3 regions of the Streptomyces sp. NPDC093085 genome follow, and region 1 is predicted to be linked to each of the others. Evidence: riboswitches for the same ligand, from Rfam matches in the RefSeq annotation. Region 1 holds a riboswitch; each other region holds the start of a gene.
What was found. A riboswitch is a leader RNA that binds a small molecule or an ion and turns the genes downstream of it on or off. The one in region 1 is predicted to bind cobalamin.
Positions count from the first base shown of each region.

Region 2: another riboswitch for cobalamin. It lies ahead of AB0O07_RS10810 (cobalamin biosynthesis protein); the one in region 1 lies ahead of AB0O07_RS08145 (hypothetical protein).
Region 3: another riboswitch for cobalamin. It lies ahead of AB0O07_RS14265 (ABC transporter substrate-binding protein); the one in region 1 lies ahead of AB0O07_RS08145 (hypothetical protein).

Region 1 is NZ_JBFBFB010000002.1:339,692-346,315, reverse strand. It holds gene AB0O07_RS08150 (cobalamin-binding protein) at 1-799, opposite strand, end outside; gene AB0O07_RS08145 (hypothetical protein) at 829-2,241, opposite strand; cobalamin riboswitch at 2,364-2,484, opposite strand; cobalamin riboswitch at 2,583-2,655, shown strand; gene AB0O07_RS08140 (prenyltransferase/squalene oxidase repeat-containing protein) at 2,902-5,571, shown strand; gene AB0O07_RS08135 (transmembrane domain-containing protein) at 5,568-6,518, shown strand; gene AB0O07_RS08130 (energy-coupling factor transporter transmembrane component T) at 6,524-6,624, shown strand, end outside.
Region 2 is NZ_JBFBFB010000003.1:785-7,408, forward strand. It holds gene AB0O07_RS10790 (neutral zinc metallopeptidase) at 1-279, opposite strand, end outside; gene AB0O07_RS10795 (ABC-F family ATP-binding cassette domain-containing protein) at 507-2,105, shown strand; gene AB0O07_RS10800 (helix-turn-helix domain-containing protein) at 2,442-2,663, shown strand; gene AB0O07_RS10805 (enoyl-CoA hydratase/isomerase family protein) at 2,799-3,590, shown strand; cobalamin riboswitch at 3,672-3,793, shown strand; gene AB0O07_RS10810 (cobalamin biosynthesis protein) at 3,828-4,883, shown strand; gene AB0O07_RS10815 (cobyric acid synthase) at 4,871-6,475, shown strand; gene AB0O07_RS10820 (putative cobaltochelatase) at 6,579-6,624, shown strand, end outside.
Region 3 is NZ_JBFBFB010000004.1:111,123-117,746, reverse strand. It holds gene AB0O07_RS14280 (hypothetical protein) at 1-458, shown strand, start outside; gene AB0O07_RS14275 (hypothetical protein) at 451-1,776, shown strand; gene AB0O07_RS14270 (response regulator transcription factor) at 1,921-2,601, opposite strand; cobalamin riboswitch at 2,713-2,898, shown strand; gene AB0O07_RS14265 (ABC transporter substrate-binding protein) at 3,111-4,160, shown strand; gene AB0O07_RS14260 (iron chelate uptake ABC transporter family permease subunit) at 4,244-5,239, shown strand; gene AB0O07_RS14255 (ABC transporter ATP-binding protein) at 5,236-6,093, shown strand; gene AB0O07_RS14250 (GNAT family N-acetyltransferase) at 6,199-6,624, shown strand, end outside.

The sequences.
Region 1 (6,624 bases):
ACGCGGGGCCGTCCAGTACCAGGACCCGACCGGCCCCTACGGCCGGCAGGTCGGCCCAGCCGGGCAGGCGGGTGAGCAGGTGCGCCTCCCGCAGGGTGCGCTCGGGCGGAAAGCCGCACGGCAGGATCAGCACCACGTCCGGCCGTGCGGCACGTACCGCCTCCCAGTTCATCGGCTTCGTGTGCTCACCGGGTGCGGCCAGCAGCGGCTCGCCGCCGGCCGCCGCGATCTGCTCGGGGACCCAGTGCCCGGCGGGCCACAGCGGGTCGAGCCACTCGATTGCCACGACGCGCGGACGGGGCCGCCCCGCGACCGTCTCGCGGACTTTCGCGAGCCGGTCCAGCAGTTCGGCCCGTCGCCGCTCGGCGCGCTCGCGCACGCCGAGCAATTCACCGACGGTGAGCAGGCAGTCCACTACGTCGTCGAGCGTGCGGGGCTCCAGACTGAGGACCCGCGTGTCCGCGTCGAGGAGCCGTACGGTGGCGCTGACTCTTTCGTACGACACCGCGCACACGTCGCACAGGTCCTGGGTGAGGATCACATCGGGTCGCAGGGCGGCCAGCGACTCGGTGTCGAGGGTGTAGAGAGACGACCCCGAGTGCGCCGAGCCGCCGACCGCTTCTGAGATCTCCCGGCTGCTGAGCCGGTCCTGGTCGAGGTCGGCGCCGGTCACCACGGCTACCGGCGTCACCTCCCGCGGCGGCCAGTCGCACTCGTGGGTGCGGCCGACCAGCTGCTCGATGAGTCCGAGTTCGGCGACGATGTCGGTGGCCGCGGGCAGTAGGGAGACGATGCGCATGCCGCGACCCTATGGCCGGAACTGTGGCATCAGGCGCCCCAGCGCACCGCGATCGTGTCACCCACGCCCACCGCCGTGCCGCGTGCGGCGGAGGTGAAAGCCGAGCCGTCGACGCTGACCTTCCAGGTGCTGGAACCGCTGCCGGCCTTGCCGTTGATCGCCGTGATCGTGCCGGTACCGGAGGCCGGGGTCACCGAGGTTACGCATCCTGAGGGGGTGGCCGCGCTCAGCGCTGCGTCGAGGACCGCGCCCAGCGTGGTCGTTGTCCCGGTCGGGGTCAGGGAGACGGAGCACACCTTCAGACTTCCGGCGCCGTCGTCCACGGTCAGCGCCAACTTTGTCGCCGTACCTGAGGTGAAGGAGGACTGGCCCACCCACTGCGGCGCACCCGAGGTGACAGGGGCGGGTGGGGCAGCGGTGAAGCCGCCGCCGGCCACCGCGCGCAGCCCGTCGATGGAGGCGTATGCCGACGGACTCGTGTCGCTCGGCAGGTACTTGAAGCCGCCGCCCGGGTTGAACTGCTGGGCGATCAGGAAGTCGACCGGGGTCTTCCCCATGGAGGTCAGGAAGTCGCCGGTCTGGGGGTTGATACCGCAGGCGTTCAGGCCGGAGACGGCCCAGCCGTTGGAGTCGGTGTTGACGCCGAACATCGCGTTGAAGGCACCGCTGCTGGCGACCAGCTTGCTCTTGAGGAACGCCTTGGCCTGCACGATGTCGGTGTCGGTGTTTGGCACTCCCGAGACGCACAGGGCCGCCATCGCGGCGCCGGTCATGTCGATGTCGCTGGCCGCGGCCAGCTGGGAGGGGTTGCCCTCGGCCTTGCTGAAGTTCCAGCCGCCGTCGTTGTGCTGGTTGGCGCGGAGGCGGGTGACGATAGCGTCACGCAGGGTCTGGGGGACGCGGACCTGTCCGGAAGGGGTTTTCGCACCGTTCAGGGCGAGGGCGGCGAACACTGTGCCGTTGAAGTTGGCAGACGGGCCGAAGTAGCCGGGCTCGGAGGTCTGCCAGTAGCCGTAGATGTCGGCGACCAGGTTGCGGGAGGCGGAGACGCGGGCCGGGTCGATGCCGGCGGCGTAGGCGTTGAGGGTGGCGCGTTCGTAGTCGGTGACGACGGGGGAGGCGGACGGCCAGCCGCTGGTGGAGAGGAGGTTGCGGTAGACGGTTCTTGCGTTCTTGGTGGTGTCGCCGGCCGGGGTGACATCGACGGCCGCGGTACCCGCGGCGGCGAACGCGCTGAACGCCCACTCGTTGGACAGCCCCGATCCGGCGTACGAACCGTCTGCTGCCTGGAGGGACTTGAGGTAGGAGACGCCGTTGGTCTTCGACGTGGCGATCTGGGCCGGGGTGGCGGTCGCCGCCGCGGGCAGCGTGGTCAGCGCGAACGCGCCGAGGGCCGCTGCCGCGGTGAGAACTGGACGGCGGAGGGCTGCGGTACGGGACATGGCCTGCTCCTGGGATGAGGGACGCCGGCCAGGCCCGTGCCGGATCCAGCCTCGGTGTGGGCGGAGCAGCGGGCGGACCGTCGTCCGGAACGCGTGGACGGGCTGCCGAATTCGCTTCGCCGCCTGGGCATTCGGGCTCGGGCCGGTCCCCTGCCGGTCCACACCGCTGCGCGTCAGCCCCGGACTCCCACCGGGTTCCCCCATTCGGCAGTGCGGGACGGTACCCGAACACCATGCCCATCGCCAGAGGGGCTGCGGACCACCCGTGCGCAGACCTGCGCCGCACCTTGACGCCCTTGGTGAACCATGTTCAAATCCGGCTGATACGCAACAAGTTCCAGGGGAAGCCGGTCGAATCCCGGCGCTGACCCGCAACCGTAGGCCCCGCGTGTAAGCCGGGCGAGCCGGAATGCCTGGAGCGTGATCAAGCAACGGACGCCGTCGCGGACTACGGCGTGGTGCGACCAGCTCTCGTGCGCAGGGACATCGCCCGGCGCCGCGGGAGCCCTCAGCCACGTTCCGTCCCGCGCCGGACAGGGGACGGACGAGGGGGCCGCGGTGAGGACCGGAGAGCGAAGAGACGAACGGGTCGGCGCGTGGTCCGTGGAATGGCTGGCCCGTGCGGCGGCGCCGCTGGTGCTGGTGCTGCTGACCGCGTGTATGACGTTCCTCACCACGGCACCCCCGGCGGCAGCCGATCCGATCGGCGACTGCACCGCGGCCAAGGGTGCGATCGTGGCGGTGGACTTCGGACCGTTCGGCGGCACGGTCGAACGCGGCTGCGACGCCAGTCCGACCACTGGCTACGAACTCCTGCACGACGCCGGCTTCACGACCACCGGCACCCAGCACGATGGTCCGGCCTTCATCTGCCGTATCGGCAAGGGGGCTTCCGGTACCCAGTACCCGACTCCGGACAAGGAGCCCTGCGTACTGACCCCGCCCGCCACGGCCTACTGGTCGTACTGGATCGCCTCGCCCGGTCAGGACGAGTGGAGTTACAGCCAGTACGGCGCGATGGACCGCAAGCTCAAGGACGGCGACGTCGACGCATGGGTGTACGGCGGCACGGATGTCGGCGGCAGTACGGGCAGGCCCACGTTCAGTCCGGACGACGTCCGCGCCGGAGGCACCGGCAACCCGGACCCGGGTACCTCGCCCACCGGTGCGCCCGGCGAGGTCGACCTGAGCGCCGCCGTCACCTGGCTCAAGGGCCGCCTCACCGCAGGCGAGCGTGTCGACGACGACGCCGGCATCCCCAACCACCTCTTGACCACCGAGGCAGCGTACGCGCTTGCCGCAGCCGACGGCACGAGCACCGCCCTCGACAAGGTCACCGGCTACCTTGCCGCTCACGTCGGCGACTACGCCTACCCGAACGGAACCGACCAGGCCCCCGACGCGACAGCCGCAGCCCGTCTGGCCTTGCTCGCCGTGATCACGGAGCGGGATCCGCACGCCTTCGGCGGCCACGACCTTGTCGGCGACCTGGCCAAGAACGTGTGCGCGGCGGGCCCCGAATCCGGTGAGCCGACCCCCGGTTGCACCGCCAAGGGCGATTTTCTGGGCGCCGCGTACGCCGACGGTCAGGCCCTGTCCGTGCTGGCGATGCTGCGCGCCGGGGTGACACCACCGGCCGCCGCCGTGGACCGGCTCACCCAGCTTCAGTGCAACGACGGCGGCATCACCAGCATCCTCATCCGCCCCGGTGAGTACTGCGACGGCGACCCCGCCACCACCGGACTCGTCGCGCTGGTGCTGCACAGGGCGGGCGGATACGACGACGTCGTGACGAAGGCTCGTATGTCCCTGGCGAAGTCCCAGCGTGAGGACGGCGCCTTCCCCGGTTACACCGGTGCCGGCACGGGCAGCGTGTACGCCACCGCGTACGCGGCTCAGGCGTTGCGCGCGCTCGGCGCCGTCGACCGTGCGGACGCGGCCGTGGGGTGGCTGTCGCGGCAGCAACTCGACGGTGGGGGCTTCGGCTTCGAGGAGGGTGCCACCGACCCTGCCGTGTACCCGACTCCGCCGGCTGTCCTCGCGGGCGCGGACACCGACCTGACCACCCTGACCACGAAGAAGGCGGAGCCGACCGAGCCGCCGGTCTCCGAGCCCCCGGCGACGACGCCGGGCACGTCCGCCCCGGGCGAGGGTCCCGACCTGAAGAAGGGCGTCGCGTACCTCACCAGCGCCGCCCACCTCCAACTGGGCCAGTACTACCCCGCCGGACCCGGCACCTCCCGCGCTGACTTCGGCCTGACGATCGACGGCGCCTACGCACTGGCCGCGACCGGCCTGGACAACGCCAAGCTGCGTGGCATCGTCGACTTCCTCGACCGCGGCGGCAAGGACGGCGCGGGCCGCACCGTCAACGACTGGACGGGCATCGGAACCGCCTATGCGGCGGGCGGCTCCCTCGGCAAGACCGCCCTGCTCGCCGAGGCCGTAGGCCGCGACCCCCGCGACTTCGCCGGGCACGACCTCATCGGCGCGCTCGGCAGGTCCGTGTGCGCGACGCCGAGCACCGCACCCGACCGCTCATGCGCCGCCAAGGGCGCCTACACCTACGCGCCTTCGGTGTTCTCCCAGTCCCTCGCCGTCATCGCGCAGTTGCGTGCGGGGGAGAAGGCCGAGGAGCCGCTCGCATATCTGGCGAGCCTTCAGCAGGACAGCGGTGCGTGGCCAAGCCTGATCCCGTCCACGAACGACTCCGATGTCGACTCCACGGCCATCGCCGCCATGGCCCTGGATCTGGCCGGCGGCGCCACGGCGGACACGGCCGTGGACAAGGCGCTTGCCTGGCTCGCCGGGAAGCAGTTGCCGAGTGGCGGCTTCCCGGGTGCGGCGGGCGACTCGGTCAACTCGGCCGCCCTCGCCGTCCAGGGCCTGTCGCTGAACGGCGCCACCTATGCCGACGAGATCGGCGCGGCGCGGAAGTTCCTGGCCTCGCAACAGAACTCCGACGGCGGGTTCAACGTGGCCAGGGAGGGACAGCGGGGTTCCGACCTGCGGGCTTCCACCCAGGCGGTCGGCGGCTCGACGGGTGTCTCCTTCGCCGAGTTGAAGCGGGACCTCACGGGTACCTCACCGCAGCCGACGCCGAGCCCGAGCGGCGGAGCCCCGGACATCGTCACACCCGGTGACTCGGGAGGCTCCCAGGGCGGGTACGTCGCCGACGGAGGCAGCGATGGCGGTGGCGGTGACGGCGTGCTGGCGTCCACCGGCGTCCAGGTCGGCGTCCTCGCTGTGACCGCCGTGCTGCTGGTGCTCGCGGGCTGGCGCACGGTGGTCGTGGCCCGACGCAGGGCCGATGCGGGGGGAACGCCATGATTCCCAGGCGCTTGCCGAAGGCGTTGGCGCGTACGGCGGGCGTGCTGGGCCTGACGGTTGCCGTGCTCGCCGCGACCATCGCGCCGGTCGTGGCCGACCCGCAGCCCATGGGCCGCTGCACCACGTCCGCGGGTGTGGTGCTGGCCGTCGACTTCAGTCACTGGGGCGGCCCGATCTACCGCTCCTGCGGCACCACGCCGACCACCGGATACGAGCTGCTCAACCAGGGCGGCTGGCGGACCACCGGCACCGGACACGACGGCCCCGCGTTCATCTGCCGCATCGGATACAGCGGTTTTCAGAGCGGCAAGCCGTACCCGACCGCCGCCGAGGAGGACTGTGTCCTCACACCTCCTGCCTCCGCCTACTGGTCGTACTGGCACGCCGATCCGGGCGCGGAGGACTGGAGCTACAGCCAGCTCGGCGCCATGCTCTACAAGCCCAAGCCGGGCAGCGTCGACCTGTGGATCTTCGGCGGCACCGACATCGGGGGCACGGAGGGACGCCCGAAGGTCACCCCTGCGCAGCTGCGTGCGCACAACACCCGGCCGCAGGGAGACACCGGCAAGCCCGCCGCCACCGACAAGGCGCCTGTGCTGCCGCCGGATACGGACACCGGCCCCGCGCCCGAGCGCCAAGCCGGTGAGCCGCCCGAGACCGTCCTGCCGGAGCCGACGAAGACCAAGCCGAGCATGCCGTATCCGCCGTCACCGACCACGAGCCCGACATCGAGCCCGTCACCGACCCCGAGCCCGCCGAGCAGCGCCGCGAGTACTCCGCCGGCGGTCGCCGCTCCCCGCTCCGGCCCGAGCGTCGTCGATGCCGCCCCCGCCGCCGACGCCGGGCACGACTCCGGCTCGATCGCGCCGGTGGTCACTGGCGCGGCACTCGTGGTGGTGATCGGCGGTGCGGCGGTGTTCGTGGCACGCCGTCGCCGTGCCGAGTGACCGCGATGAGTCGTACGACCGTGGCGGCGCGTACCGCCGGGTCCGGTTCGTCGCCGGACTCGGGCGGGCGCCGTCTGCCGCGTCTTCTGCACCCGGTGGCCTGGTG
Region 2 (6,624 bases), on a different contig from region 1:
GATCCGGCAGTCCTCCCGGGTGTTGGCGTCCTGGCCCGTACGGCACTTCTCGGTCACCCCGTCCACCGACGAGGAGTCCGCCGCCGTACCGCCCGAGGATCCCGAGCCGCTCGACGAGAGCCCCAGCTTCCCCGGGTCGACCCCCAGCAGCACGCCGACCACCAGCACGATCACCCCGACCACGCCGCCGCCCACCGCGAGACCGCCCCCCGGGATCCCGCCGCCACGGGCGTCCTGGACCTCCGACGTGTCCAGCTCCGCGTCGTCGTCGAACCGCATGCCCCACCACTCTCCGTCCCGCGCCGGCGAGGTCCGGCGCGGGACGGAGAATACCGACCCGGCCCCCTCCCGAACCGCACCCTCGGGGCAGCGCCCCCGCCCCGTCGGAGCAGTCGCGCCCTCCCGGTAGACTGGGCGCCATGGCATTTCTCCTTGTGCATTAGCCGGCGTCGAAGAACCCCTCCGCCTGCCCTCTTCCGCCGCCCATACCGCCCTGGAGTCTTTCCGTGATCACCGCAACCGGCGTCGAGCTGCGCGCCGGCGCCCGCATCCTCATCGAGTCCGCCTCCTTCCGTATCGCCAAGGGTGACCGCATCGGCCTCGTCGGCCGCAACGGCGCGGGCAAGACCACCCTCACCAAGTGCCTCGCGGGCGAGGGCATCCCCGCCTCCGGCACCATCACCCGCTCCGGCGAGGTCGGTTATCTGCCGCAGGACCCGCGCACCGGCGACCTCGACGTGCTCGCCCGCGACCGGATCCTCTCCGCCCGCGAACTCGACTCCGTGCTGAAGAAGATGCGCGAGAACGAGGACCGGATGGCGAACGGCAAGGGCGCCACCCGCGAGAAGGCGATGAAGCGGTACGAGCGGCTGGAGACCGAGTTCCTCACCAAGGGCGGATACGCCGCCGAGGCCGAGGCCGCCACCATCGCCGCCGCGCTCGGCCTGCCCGACCGGGTGCTCGGCCAGCCGCTGCACACCCTCTCCGGCGGCCAGCGGCGCCGGGTCGAGCTGGCCCGGATCCTCTTCTCCGACGCCGACACCCTCCTCCTCGACGAGCCCACCAACCACCTCGACGCGGACTCCATCGGCTGGCTCCGCGACTACCTCAAGACGTACCGGGGCGGCTTCATCGTCATCTCCCACGATGTCGACCTGGTCGAGACGGTCGTGAACAAGGTCTTCTACCTGGACGCCAACCGCGCCCAGATCGACGTCTACAACATGGGCTGGAAGCTCTACCAGCAGCAGCGCGAGTCGGACGAGAAGCGCCGCAAGCGCGAGCGCGCCAACGCCGAGAAGAAGGCGGCCACCCTCAACGCGCAGGCCGACAAGATGCGCGCCAAGGCCACCAAGACGGTCGCCGCGCAGAACATGGCGCGCCGCGCCGAGCGGCTGCTCTCCGGCCTGGAGCAGGTGCGCCAGTCCGACAAGGTCGCCAAGCTGCGCTTCCCGGAGCCGGCGCCCTGCGGGAAGACCCCGCTCGCCGCCGAGGGCCTCTCGAAGTCGTACGGCTCGCTGGAGATCTTCACCGACGTGGATCTCGCGGTCGACAAGGGCTCCCGGGTCGTCATCCTCGGCCTCAACGGCGCGGGCAAGACCACCCTGCTGCGGCTGCTGGCCGGCGTCGAGCAGCCGGACACCGGCAAGGTCACCCCCGGTCACGGCCTCAAGCTCGGCTACTACGCGCAGGAGCACGAGACCCTGGACCCGGAGCGCACCGTCCTGGAGAACATGCGCTCCTCCGCCCCCGACCTCGACCTGGTCGACGTCCGCAAGACCCTCGGCTCCTTCCTCTTCTCCGGCGACGACGTCGACAAGCCCGCCGGGGTGCTCTCCGGCGGCGAGAAGACCCGGCTGGCGCTGGCCACCCTGGTCGTCTCCTCCGCCAATGTGCTGCTGCTCGACGAGCCGACCAACAACCTCGACCCGGCCAGCCGTGAGGAGATCCTGGGCGCGCTCCGTACGTACCGGGGCGCGGTCATCCTCGTCACCCACGACGAGGGCGCCGTCCACGCGCTGGAACCCGAGAGGATCATCCTGCTGCCGGACGGGGTCGAGGACCTGTGGGGCGCGGACTACGCCGACCTGGTGGCCCTCGCCTGATCCACTGCCTGATCCACTTCGACTGGATCATTCGGCTCAGCGGTGATCCACCATCTGAGTGACCGTGTCTCGTACCCACGGCGTGGTACGGGACGGATCGGCACCCCGCGTACATCATCCGCACCCTCACCCGGCCCCACCGCCCTGACCTGGCACTTCTCCTGGCGTTCCGGGCAAACCCCGCTCCGGGCGGCTCTGGAATGTGACATTCCGTTCGTGCTCGAAGGTTGAAGTCCGAAGAAGCTTGTCGTACGGACCTTGCCGAATGGGTGGCCAGGAGGGCCGTGAGGGGTGATCATGAGAAGTCCAGAGCGCACTTCCCATGAGGAGGCACGGGTGGCCGAGACTCTGAAGAAGGGCAGCCGGGTGACCGGCGCCGCGCGCGACAAGCTCGCGGCAGACCTGAAGAAGAAGTACGACAGTGGTGCGAGTATCCGGGCGCTGGCCGAGGAAACCGGCCGCTCCTATGGATTCGTCCACCGGATGCTCAGCGAGTCCGGAGTCACGCTGCGGGGACGTGGCGGGGCTACGCGAGGCAAGAAGGCCGCATCGGCCTGACGGCCGGGCGGGGCACTCCCCGGGCCGCCGGTTCGGCGGGTGGCCACCCGGGTCGATCGAGCGATCGCCCAGGTGGTTACTGTGCAGTCACTTAGCTCAGTTCGTGAGTCCGACTGCCCGAACCGGAGGCGCCCCATGGTTTCGCTCGCACCAGTGCTCGACACGGACGGCGTACGGCTCACCGTGGAAGACGCGGTGGCCACGGTGACACTGACCCTCCCGGCCAAGCGCAACGCCCAGTCTCCCGCTCTGTGGCGGGCGTTGGCCGAGGCCGGGAGGAGGCTGCCGGGGACCGTACGGGTCGTGGTGGTGCGCGGCGAGGGCACGTCCTTCTCCGCGGGGCTCGACCGGCGCGCGTTCACCCCCGAGGGCTTCGACGGCGAGCCCTCCTTCACCGACCTGGCCCGCTCCACCGATGCCGACCTCGACGCGGCCATCGCCGGGTACCAGGACGGCTTCGTCTGGCTGCGCAGGCCCGACCTGGTGACCATCGCCGCGGTCCAGGGCCATGCGATCGGGGCCGGCTTCCAGCTCGCCCTCGCCTGCGATCTCCGTGTGGTCGCCTCGGACGTCCAGTTCGCCATGCGCGAGACGAGCCTCGGCCTCGTCCCCGACCTCACCGGCACCCACCCCCTGGTCGGCCTGGTCGGCTACGCCCGCGCCCTGGAGATCTGCGCCACCGGCCGCACCGTCCACGCGGACGAGGCCGACCGCACCGGCCTCGCCAACCTGGTCGTCGCCCCCGAAGACCTCGCCGCCGCGGCGAACGACCTCGCGGCGGCGCTCCTGGCCGCCCCCAGGGACGCCCTGATCGAGACCAAGGCCCTCCTCCAGGGCGCCACCGACCGCACCTTCGAAGCCCAACGCACCGCCGAACGCGCGGCCCAGGCGCGGCGCTTGCGGGATCTGGCGGGGGTGGGGGACTGACGGGGCCGGGTGTGGGGCTTCGCACACTGTCCTGGTGCAGGTCAAGGACGAGTTGACGGGTGTTGCGGGGCATGGTGGACTTCCTGGGCCATTGCCGACGGCAGCAGAGGAAGCCGGTGCGAATCCGGCGCGGTCCCGCCACTGTCACTGCGAGCCCCGTCCCGCAGGAGCCAGGAACTCTCGCCGTCGGATACGACGTCGAGCCGGGGCGCGGACCCTGAGTGAGGACACTTCGCCATGCCTGGCCGCGGTCATGCCATCGCGCCCGGGGTACGGGGCCGCTCGGCCGTTCCGGACACCGGGCGCGTCTTCGCGTACGGGGCCGCCCTCGGGCTCCTCGCCGACCGGGTCTTCGGGGATCCCCGCCGGGGGCATCCGGTGGCCGTGTTCGGGCGGGGCGCCTCGGCCGTGGAGCGGGTTCTGTGGCGCGACCACCGGGGGTGGGGCGCGCTGCATACCGTGGTCTGCGCCGGAGCCGCCGCCGGGGGTGCCGTGCTCGCCGCCCGTACGGTACGGAGCAGCGCCGCCGGGGCCGTGGCGCTGACCGCCGCCGCCACCTGGGCCGTGGTCGGCGGGACCTCCCTGGAGCGGGAGGCGCGGGCGATCGGCGCGGCGCTCGCCGCCGGGGATCTGGACGGGGCCCGCGCCCGGCTGCCGCACCTCTGCGGGCGCGACCCGTATGCCCTCGACGAGGCCGGGATAGCGCGGGCCGTCGTGGAGTCCGTCGCCGAGAACACCTCCGACGCGGTCGTGGGCGCCCTGGTGTGGGGGGCGCTCGCGGGGGCCCCGGGGCTGGCCGGGTTCCGGGCGGTGAACACGCTGGACGCGATGGTCGGGCACAAGAGCCCCCGGTACCACAGGTTCGGCTGGGCCTCGGCCCGGCTGGACGACGCCGCCGGGTGGCCGGGGGCCCGGCTCACCGCCGCGCTCGCCGTCCTCGCGGGCCCGGACCGGCGGGGCGCGCTGCGGGCCGTACGCCGCGACGCGCGCCGTCATCCGAGCCCCAACGCGGGCCCCGTGGAAGCCTCGTTCGCCGGGGCGCTGGGGGTGCGGCTGGGCGGGACGCTCGCGTACGGCGGGCGGGTCGAGCACCGGCCCGTGCTCAACGCCCCGGGGCGCCCGGTCGCCGTACCGGACATCGAGCGCGCCGTCCGGCTGGCCCGCCGGGTCGACGCGCTCGCCCTGGCGGTCTGTGTCGCGGGCCGGCTCGGGTACGGAGCGGTGCGGGGCAGGGTGTGGGACGGAGTTCGGGGCAGGGTTCGGGGAAGGAAGGGCTGGGGATGGCCGGGGTGAAGGGGGCTCGCCCGCTCGGCGGGGGGCTGCTGGTCGCGGGGACCACCTCCGACGCGGGGAAGAGCGTGGTCACGGCCGGGATCTGCCGCTGGCTGGCGCGCCAGGGGGTGAAGGTCGCGCCGTTCAAGGGGCAGAACATGTCGCTGAACTCGTTCGTGACGCGCGAGGGCGCGGAGATCGGGCGGGCGCAGGCGATGCAGGCGCAGGCGGCACGGGTGGAGCCGACCGCCCTGATGAACCCCGTCCTGCTCAAGCCGGGCGGCGAGCACAGCAGCCAGGTGGTGCTGATGGGGAAGCCCGTGGGCGAGATGAGCGCCCGGGGGTTCTTCGGCGGGAGCGGAGGGAGCGAGGGGGCTTCTCGCGAGGAGGCGCTGCGCGGCGGGCGCCGGGAGGCGCTGCTCGGGCCCGTCCTGGAGTGTCTGGCGGAGCTGCGCGCCACGTACGACGCGGTGATCTGCGAGGGCGCGGGGAGCCCGGCGGAGATCAATCTGCGCCGTACCGACATCGTCAACATGGGCATCGCACGGGCCGCGCGGCTGCCGGTGATGGTGGTCGGGGACATCGACCGGGGCGGGGTCTTCGCGTCCTTCTTCGGTACGACGGCGCTGCTGAGCCCGGCGGACCAGGCGCTGGTGGCCGGGTATCTGGTCAACAAGTTCCGGGGCGATGTGGCGCTGCTGGAGCCGGGGCTCGCCATGCTGCGCGGGCTGACCGGCCGGGCGACGCTCGGTGTGCTGCCGTTCCGGCACGGTCTCGGCATCGACGAGGAGGACGGGCTGCGGATCTCGCTCCACGGCACCGTGCGCGAGTCGGCGGTGGAGCGGCCGTACGGCGCGGAGGTGCTGCGGGTCGCGGTCTGCGCCGTCCCCCTGATGTCGAACTTCACCGATGTGGACGCGCTGGCCGCCGAACCCGGCGTCGTGGTGCGGTTCGTGGACCGCCCCGAGGAGCTGGCCGACGCCGATCTGGTGATCGTGCCGGGCACCCGGGGGACGGTACGGGCGCTGGCCTGGCTGCGGGAGCGAGGGCTCGCCGAGGCGCTGGCGGCGCGGGCCGCCGAGGGCCGCCCGGTGCTCGGCATCTGCGGCGGCTACCAGCTCCTCGGCGAGCGAATCGAGGACGAGGTGGAGTCCCGGGCGGGCGTGGTGGACGGGCTGGGGCTGCTGCCCGTACGGGTCAGGTTCGCGCCGGAGAAGACCCTGGCGCGGCCCGTCGGGGTGGCGCTCGGCGAGCGGGTCGAGGGGTACGAGATCCACCACGGCGTCGCGGACGTACGCGGCGGGGACGCCTTCGTCGCCGGTCCGGACGGGGCCGCGCTGGACGGCTGCCGGGTGGGCGCCGTCCAGGGCACGCACTGGCACGGGGCGCTGGAGGGCGACGCGTTCCGGCGGCGGTTCCTGGCGGAGGTGGCGCGGGCGGCGGGCCGGCGGTTCGTCCCCGCGCCGGACACCTCCTTCGGCGTGCTGCGCGAGGAACAGCTCGATCTGCTCGGCGACCTGATCGAGGAGTACGCGGACACGGCCGCGCTGCTCCGGCTGATCGAGGAGGGCCCGCCGCCGGAGCTGCCGTTCATTCCGCCGGGGGCGCCGTGAGTCCGCGTCCCCGCCCCGCCGTCCCGCCGTCCCACCCGGCCTCACGACCCCGCCGGTCCCGTCCGTACCGCAGGTCCCGCCGTCCCGAAGGAGCGATCAGCCTATGAGCACCCCCTTTCCGTTCACCGCCGTCGTGGGGATGGACGATC
Region 3 (6,624 bases), on a different contig from region 1:
CCGTCGCCGTCGCCCTGCGCGGTGCCCTCGGCGAGGCGCTGCGCAATGTCGCGCGGCACGCGGGGGTCCGTACGGCCACGGTGACGGCCACCCGGGGCAGACCTGGGGGACCCGGCGGATCCGACCGGCCCGGCGGACCCGGCGGATCCGACCGGCCCGGCGGATCCGACCGGCCCGGCGGACCCGACCGGCCCGGCGGACCCGGCGGATCCGGCCGGCCCGACCGGCCCGCACCGCGTACGGGTTACGCGCGGGCCCTGGACGCCGGGGTGTATCTCACCGTCACCGTCGTCGTCCGCGACGAGGGGCACGGCTTCGACCCGGCCCGGGTCTCCGCGCACCGCCGGGGGCTGGCCCGTTCCGTCGTCGAGCGGATGGCGGCGGCGGGCGGCGCGGCCACCGTCGACTCCCGGCCCGGCGCCGGGACGACCGTACGGCTGGAGTGGCCCCGTGGCTGACCGCGCGCGGCCCCCCGGCGGCAACGCCCCCGGCCCCCGGCCCGACCCGGGGGCCGAGCGGATCGCCCGTGCGCTCCGTTCCGGGCTCCGCGCTGCCGGGCTCTTCATCCTCACCGCCGTCCACCTCGGGCTCGCCCTGCCCGCCCTCCTCGCCAGCCTGCGCGGCTACCAGCGGCCCTGGGTCCAGCTCGCCGCTTTCACCCTGCTCACCCTCCTGATCATGGCGGACGCGCTGCTCGGCGCCGACCGGCGCGGGCGGCCCCGCTGGTGGGTGGCGCTCGGGCTGGCCTGCGCCCTCGTCGCCTCCGCCGTCTCCACCGGCGACCTGCCCGTGGGGGACTTCGTCGGCACCCCGCACTGGACCTTCCTGGAGATCGGCTGGTTCGGGGTGCTGCTGCTCTTCGACGCCGGGTTCGGGCCCACGCTCCTCTTCATCGGCGGCCATCTCCTCCTCACCCTCGGGCAGTTGCTCCTCGCGGGCGACCCGGGCCGGCAGGCCGCCGCCGGGATGGCCGTCAGCGCCCTCGCCATCTGCACCTTCCAGGTCGCCGCCGCGATCCTCGCCCGCTCGCTGGGCGACTGCGCCGCCGCGGCGAGCGCGACGGGGCGCGAGCGGGAGCGGGTCCGTACGGAGGCCGCCGTGGCCGCCCAGATCCACGCCGACCAGCGGGCCCGCTACGCCGAACTCGACTCCTCCGTGCTGCCCCTGCTCACCGGCCTCGCCGACGGCACGCTGGAACCGGGGGACGAGGCGGTACGGCGCCGCTCCGCCATCGAGGCGGCCCGGCTCCGGCGGCTCTTCGCGGAGCGCGACCACGCGCACGACCCGCTGCTCCACGAATTGCGGGCCGGTATCGATGTCGCCGAGCGCCACGGCGTCGATGTCCAGCTCGCCGTGCGCGGCGCCTCGGCCCCGGTCGACCGGCGGCTGCGCCGCGCCCTCACCGAGCCGGTGCTCGCCGCCCTCGCCACCGCCGAACGCAGCGCCCGCGCCACGGTGATCCGGGGCGGCGGCCTGATCCGGGTGAGCGTGGTGACGGACGCGCCGGGGACGGAGATCCCGGGGGCGACGGAGGGCGGCGACGGCAACGGTGGCGACGGCGGCGAAGGGGCCGGGGCGGCGGTGCGGGTGCGTACCGTACGGAGCGAGGGGCGGCTCCGGGTCGAGGCGTCCTGCACCGTCGGCGCCGGGGCCGCGGGAGGGACCGCGGGAGGTGCCGGGGGAGGGGCCGGGGGGCCGGGGGCCGGGTCAGGGAAGCCTCGTACCCGTACCCGAAGCCCTGTCTCAGCCGCCCCCGACGCCTCGGCCTGCGGCTAGCCGGTCCACCGCCGGCCTGCGGCTGGCCGGTCCACCGCCGGCCTGCGGCTGGCCGGGCCGGCGTTGGTGGGCCCACCGTCGGCCGGTCCACCGTCGGCCGGTGCGTCGTCGGCCGGTCCACCCGCCGGCCGGCCACCGCCCCGCTCAGAGCTCGTCCAGCGAGGTCCACCCGTCCTGGATGGCCCGCGCGACCAGGTTCGCCTTGGTCGTCGCGGGGCGCCCGGCGTTGGCGTACTTGATGCGCACCCGCTCCAGATAGGTGTTGACCGTACGGACCGAGAGCCCCAGGCTCTCCCCGACCATCGCCTTCGACTCCGACTGGAACCACTCCAGCAGCACCTCCACCTCACGCGGGGTCAGCGAGGGCCGCCCCGTCCGCGCGTCGCTGCCGAACGCCCCGGCCAGCGCGGGCGGCGTGTACGGGCGGCAGTCCGCCGCCGCCAGCGTCGCCGCCATCAGATGGCGCTCGCCCTCCGCCTTGGTGAGATACGTGAACGCGCCCAGGTCCAGGCAGGTCAGGGCGGTCTCCTGGCTGTCCTGCATCGTGTAGACGATGACCTGCCGCTCCCCGGCGACGAGTTGGCGCAGTTCGGGGTAGGCGGGCACGCCGTTGGCGAGCTGGAGATCGAGGACCACCACATCCGCCTCCCGGCCGGGACCGGTGGTCGCCACCGCGACGGAGGGCCCCTTGGCGACCACGGTGATGGGGCGTTCGGAGGCCGCGTACCAGGACTCTATGCCCGCGAGGACCACCGGGTGGTCGTCGATCAGCGCGACCGTCACGGGGGCGGTGGCGGCAGTCGCCGGTGACGTGGTTTCGGCCATACGGCATTCTCCGGCGCCCCGGCGCGGGGTGTCCGCCATCCTGCCGGGACGAGGGCCGTACGGGCCGGGAAAGTGCCCGAAAAGTAGGGGGGCGGGGCGGAAAACCGCCTGTGATAGCTTGCCGGGGCCAGTCGTACCCAGGCACCTGGGTCAGGGAATCCGGTGGGAATCCGGAACTGACGCGCAGCGGTGAGGGCGACGGGCGGGGCATCGGCCACTGGACCGCACTCGGTCCGGGAAGGCGCTCCGTCCGCGTGACCCCGAGTCCGAAGACCTGCTGGCGGCCCCCGTCCGCGGACCGTCGGCGGGGGAGCACCGTACGACCGGGCTCCGCGCATGGGCCCTCGACGCAGAGGAACGACCCCGTGCCGATCGCACGTCAGCTCACCCGTCCCTTCGGCGCCCGCATCTCCGGCCGCCTCCCCCGGACCCGTACCTCCCGGGCCCGTACCCCCCTTGCCGGCCCCTTCCTTGCCGGCCCCTTCCGCGCCCGCCTCTCCGGGCCCCGTATATCCCGGGCCCGCCGGGCCGCGCTGCTCCTCGCCGCCGGGGCCCTGCTGGTCACCGGCTGCGGCGGGCCGGGAACCTCCGGCGCCACGGACGGGGGCGGAGCGCCGGGCAAGGGCACGGCCGCCGCCCGTACCCTCACCAACTGCGGCGAGACGGTACGGGTCGACGCGCCCCCGCGCCGGGCCGTCTCGCTCAACCAGGGCACCACCGAGATCCTGCTCTCCCTCGGCCTCGGCGACCGCATGGCGGGCACCGCCACCTGGACCGACCCGCTCCCCGCCGGCCTGGCGAAGGAGAACGCCAAGGTCCCCCGGCTGGCCGAGAACAACCCCTCCTTCGAGAAGGTGCTGGACGCCGAACCCGACTTCGTCGCCGCCTCCTTCGTCTCCACCCTCGGCAAGGGCGGCGTCGCCACCCGGGCCCAGTTCGCGAAGGTCGGCGTCCCCACGTACGTCTCGCCGTCCGACTGCGTCAAGGACAACAGCGGCGACGGCGACGGGACCCGCGCCAAGCCGCTGACCATGGAGGACATCTACGGCGAGATCCGCGACCTGGCCACAATCTTCGACGTCCGGGAGCGCGGCGACCGGCTCGTCGCCGAGCTCAAGGCGCGGATGGCCAAGGCCGTGGCGGGGATCGACGCGAAGAAGGCGGGGGACGCGACGTTCCTCTACTGGTTCGCGAACTCCGACTCCCCGTACATGGGCGGCTGCTGCGGCGCGCCCGGCATCATCACCCACGCGGTCGGCGCGCGGAACGTCTTCGACGACACACACGACGAGTGGCCCCAGATCAACTGGGAGACGGTCGCCGACCGCAACCCCACCTTCCTCGTCATCGGGGATCTCACGCGCAGGCAGGAGACCGCGGAGACGGCCGAGAAGAAGATCGAGTTCCTGGAGAGGAACCCGGTCACCAAGAACATGGACGCGGTCAAGGAGAAGCGGTTCGTCAAGGTCAGCGGGCAGGCGATGAACCCCAGCATCCGTACGGTCGAGGGCGTGGAGCGGGTCGCCGCGGCCCTGCGCGCCTACGCGCCCGCCGCGTGACCACGGTGCCGCTCATACGGGCGCCCCGCCCCACCCCCGGCCCCGGGGCCGGCCGGTCCGCCTGGTCCGGGCGGACCGGATGGGTGGGATGGGCCGGGGGGATCGTGGCGCTCGTCCTCTCCGTCGCCGTCGCGATCACCATCGGCCCGGCGGACATCCGGGTCCCGGACGTCTGGTCGGTGGTCGCCGCGCATCTGGGGTGGGGCGAGTCCACGCTCACCCCGATCCGCGACGGCATCGTCTGGAACCTGCGGCTGCCGCGCACCCTGCTCGCCGCCGTCTGCGGCGCCGGGCTCGCGGTCTGCGGCGCGGTCATGCAGTCGCTGCTCCGCAACCCGCTCGCCGACCCCTTCGTGCTCGGCGTCTCCTCGGGGGCGTCCACCGGGGCGGTCCTGGTGGTCGTGCTCGGGGTCGGCGGAGGGGCGCTCTCCGTCTCCGGCGGGGCGTTCGCCGGCGCGGTCTGCTCGTTCGCGATGGTGCTGCTGCTCAGCCAGACGCTGGGCGGGACGGTGGACCGGGTGGTGCTCTCCGGGGTCGCGGCGATGCAGCTCTTCTCGGCGCTCACCTCGTTCGTCGTCCTCACCGCCGCCGACGCCGAGACGACGCGCGGGGTGCTCTTCTGGCTGCTCGGCTCGCTCAGCGGCGCGGGGTGGGGCGATGTGCGGATCTGCGCGGCGGTGCTCCTGGTGGCGCTGGCGGTGTGCCTGGGGTACGGACGGACGCTGGACGCCTTCGCCTTCGGGCAGGAGGCGGCGGGGCACCTCGGCGTCTCCGTCGCCCGTACGCGCGTCGTGCTGCTCTGCGTCACCGCGCTGCTGACGGCGGCGCTGGTCTCCTCGGCGGGGGCGATCGGCTTCGTCGGCCTGGTCCTGCCGCACGCGGCGCGCGCCCTGGCCGGCCCCGCGCACAGCAGACTGCTCCCGGTCACCGCGCTGGCCGGGGCGATCTTCCTGGTCTGGGTCGACACCCTGGCCCGTACGGTGCTCGACCCGCAGGAGGTCCCGGTGGGGGTGGTGACCTCGCTGATCGGGGTCCCGGCGTTCGTGCTGGTGCTGTACCGGGGGAGGCGGGTCCGATGACGTACGGGGAGAAGACGGAGTCGGAGGCGGCGACGACGGGGGAGGGGCCCGGCCCCGGCCTCGCCGCCGACCGGGTCTCCCGTACGGCGGCGGGGCGGCTGATCCTCGACGGGGTCTCCCTCGCGCCCCGGCCCGGCTCCACCGTGGGGCTGCTCGGCCCGAACGGCTCCGGCAAGTCCACCCTGCTCCGGCTGCTCTCCGGCGTCCTGGCCCCCGCCTCCGGTGTGGTCACCCTGGACGGCGAGCCGCTGGCCGCCGTGGGGCGCCGGGCGGTGGCGCGCCGGGTCGCCGTGGTGGAGCAGCAGACGGACACCCAGGTCGACCTGACCGTCCGTGATGTCGTACGCCTCGGCCGCATCCCGCACCGCAGGGCCTGGACGCCGCCGTCCGGCGAGGACGAGGAGGCCGTAGGGACCGCCCTGGAGCGCACCGGGCTCACCGACCGCGCCGGGCAGTCCTGGCACACCCTCTCGGGCGGGGAGCGCCAGCGCGTCCAGATCGCCCGGGCCCTCGCCCAGGCGCCCCGCGAACTCCTTCTGGACGAGCCGACCAACCACCTCGACATCCAGCACCAGTTGGAGCTGCTCGGCCTGGTCGCGGCCCTCCCCGTCACCACCGTCATCGCCCTGCACGACCTCAACCTCGCCGCGATGTACTGCGACGAGGTCGTGGTCCTCTCCCGGGGCCGGGTGGTCGCGGGCGGCACCCCCGGCGAGGTGATCACGGAGGCGCTGATCGCGGAGGTCTACGGGGTACGGGCCGCCGTCACCCGGGACGAGGACGCGGAGGGCCGCCCGCATGTCCGCTTCCTGGGCACGGTGCCGCGCGCCCGACAGGGTGCCTTTCCGTCCTGACACCGTCATGCCGTAACAGGGCGTCGGGGCAAGGTGATCCATCCCACCAACCGGACCCCGCCTCCGGTCTGCCCTTCCCCACCCCTTGTTGCATATGATGCGCAAGTGCCTGCCTACCGCATCCGAACGGCGACCCCCGAGGACGCCGACGCCGCCCGAGCCGTGATGCTCGACACCGTGTACCACGACTTCGGTTCGGGGTACGTGCCGCGCTGGCACGGCGACATCATCGACATCGAGGCCGCCTATCTCACCCCCGTACGCCACACGCTGCTGGTCGCCGTGGCGGAAGGCGCGGAGGGCGCGGAGGGTATGGAGGGCGCGGAGGTCGTCGCCACCGCCGCGCTCGACTCCCGGGGGCCCGCGCACCCGCCCAACCCCCGCTGGCTCGCGGAGCGTTACCCCTCCGGCGAGACCGCGCACCTGCGCCGGGTGTACGTACGGCCGGACCACCGGCGCCAGGGGCTCGCGCGGGCGCTCGTCCGCGAGCTGCTGGAATTCGCGGTGGCGGACGGCGGTTACCGTTCCGTC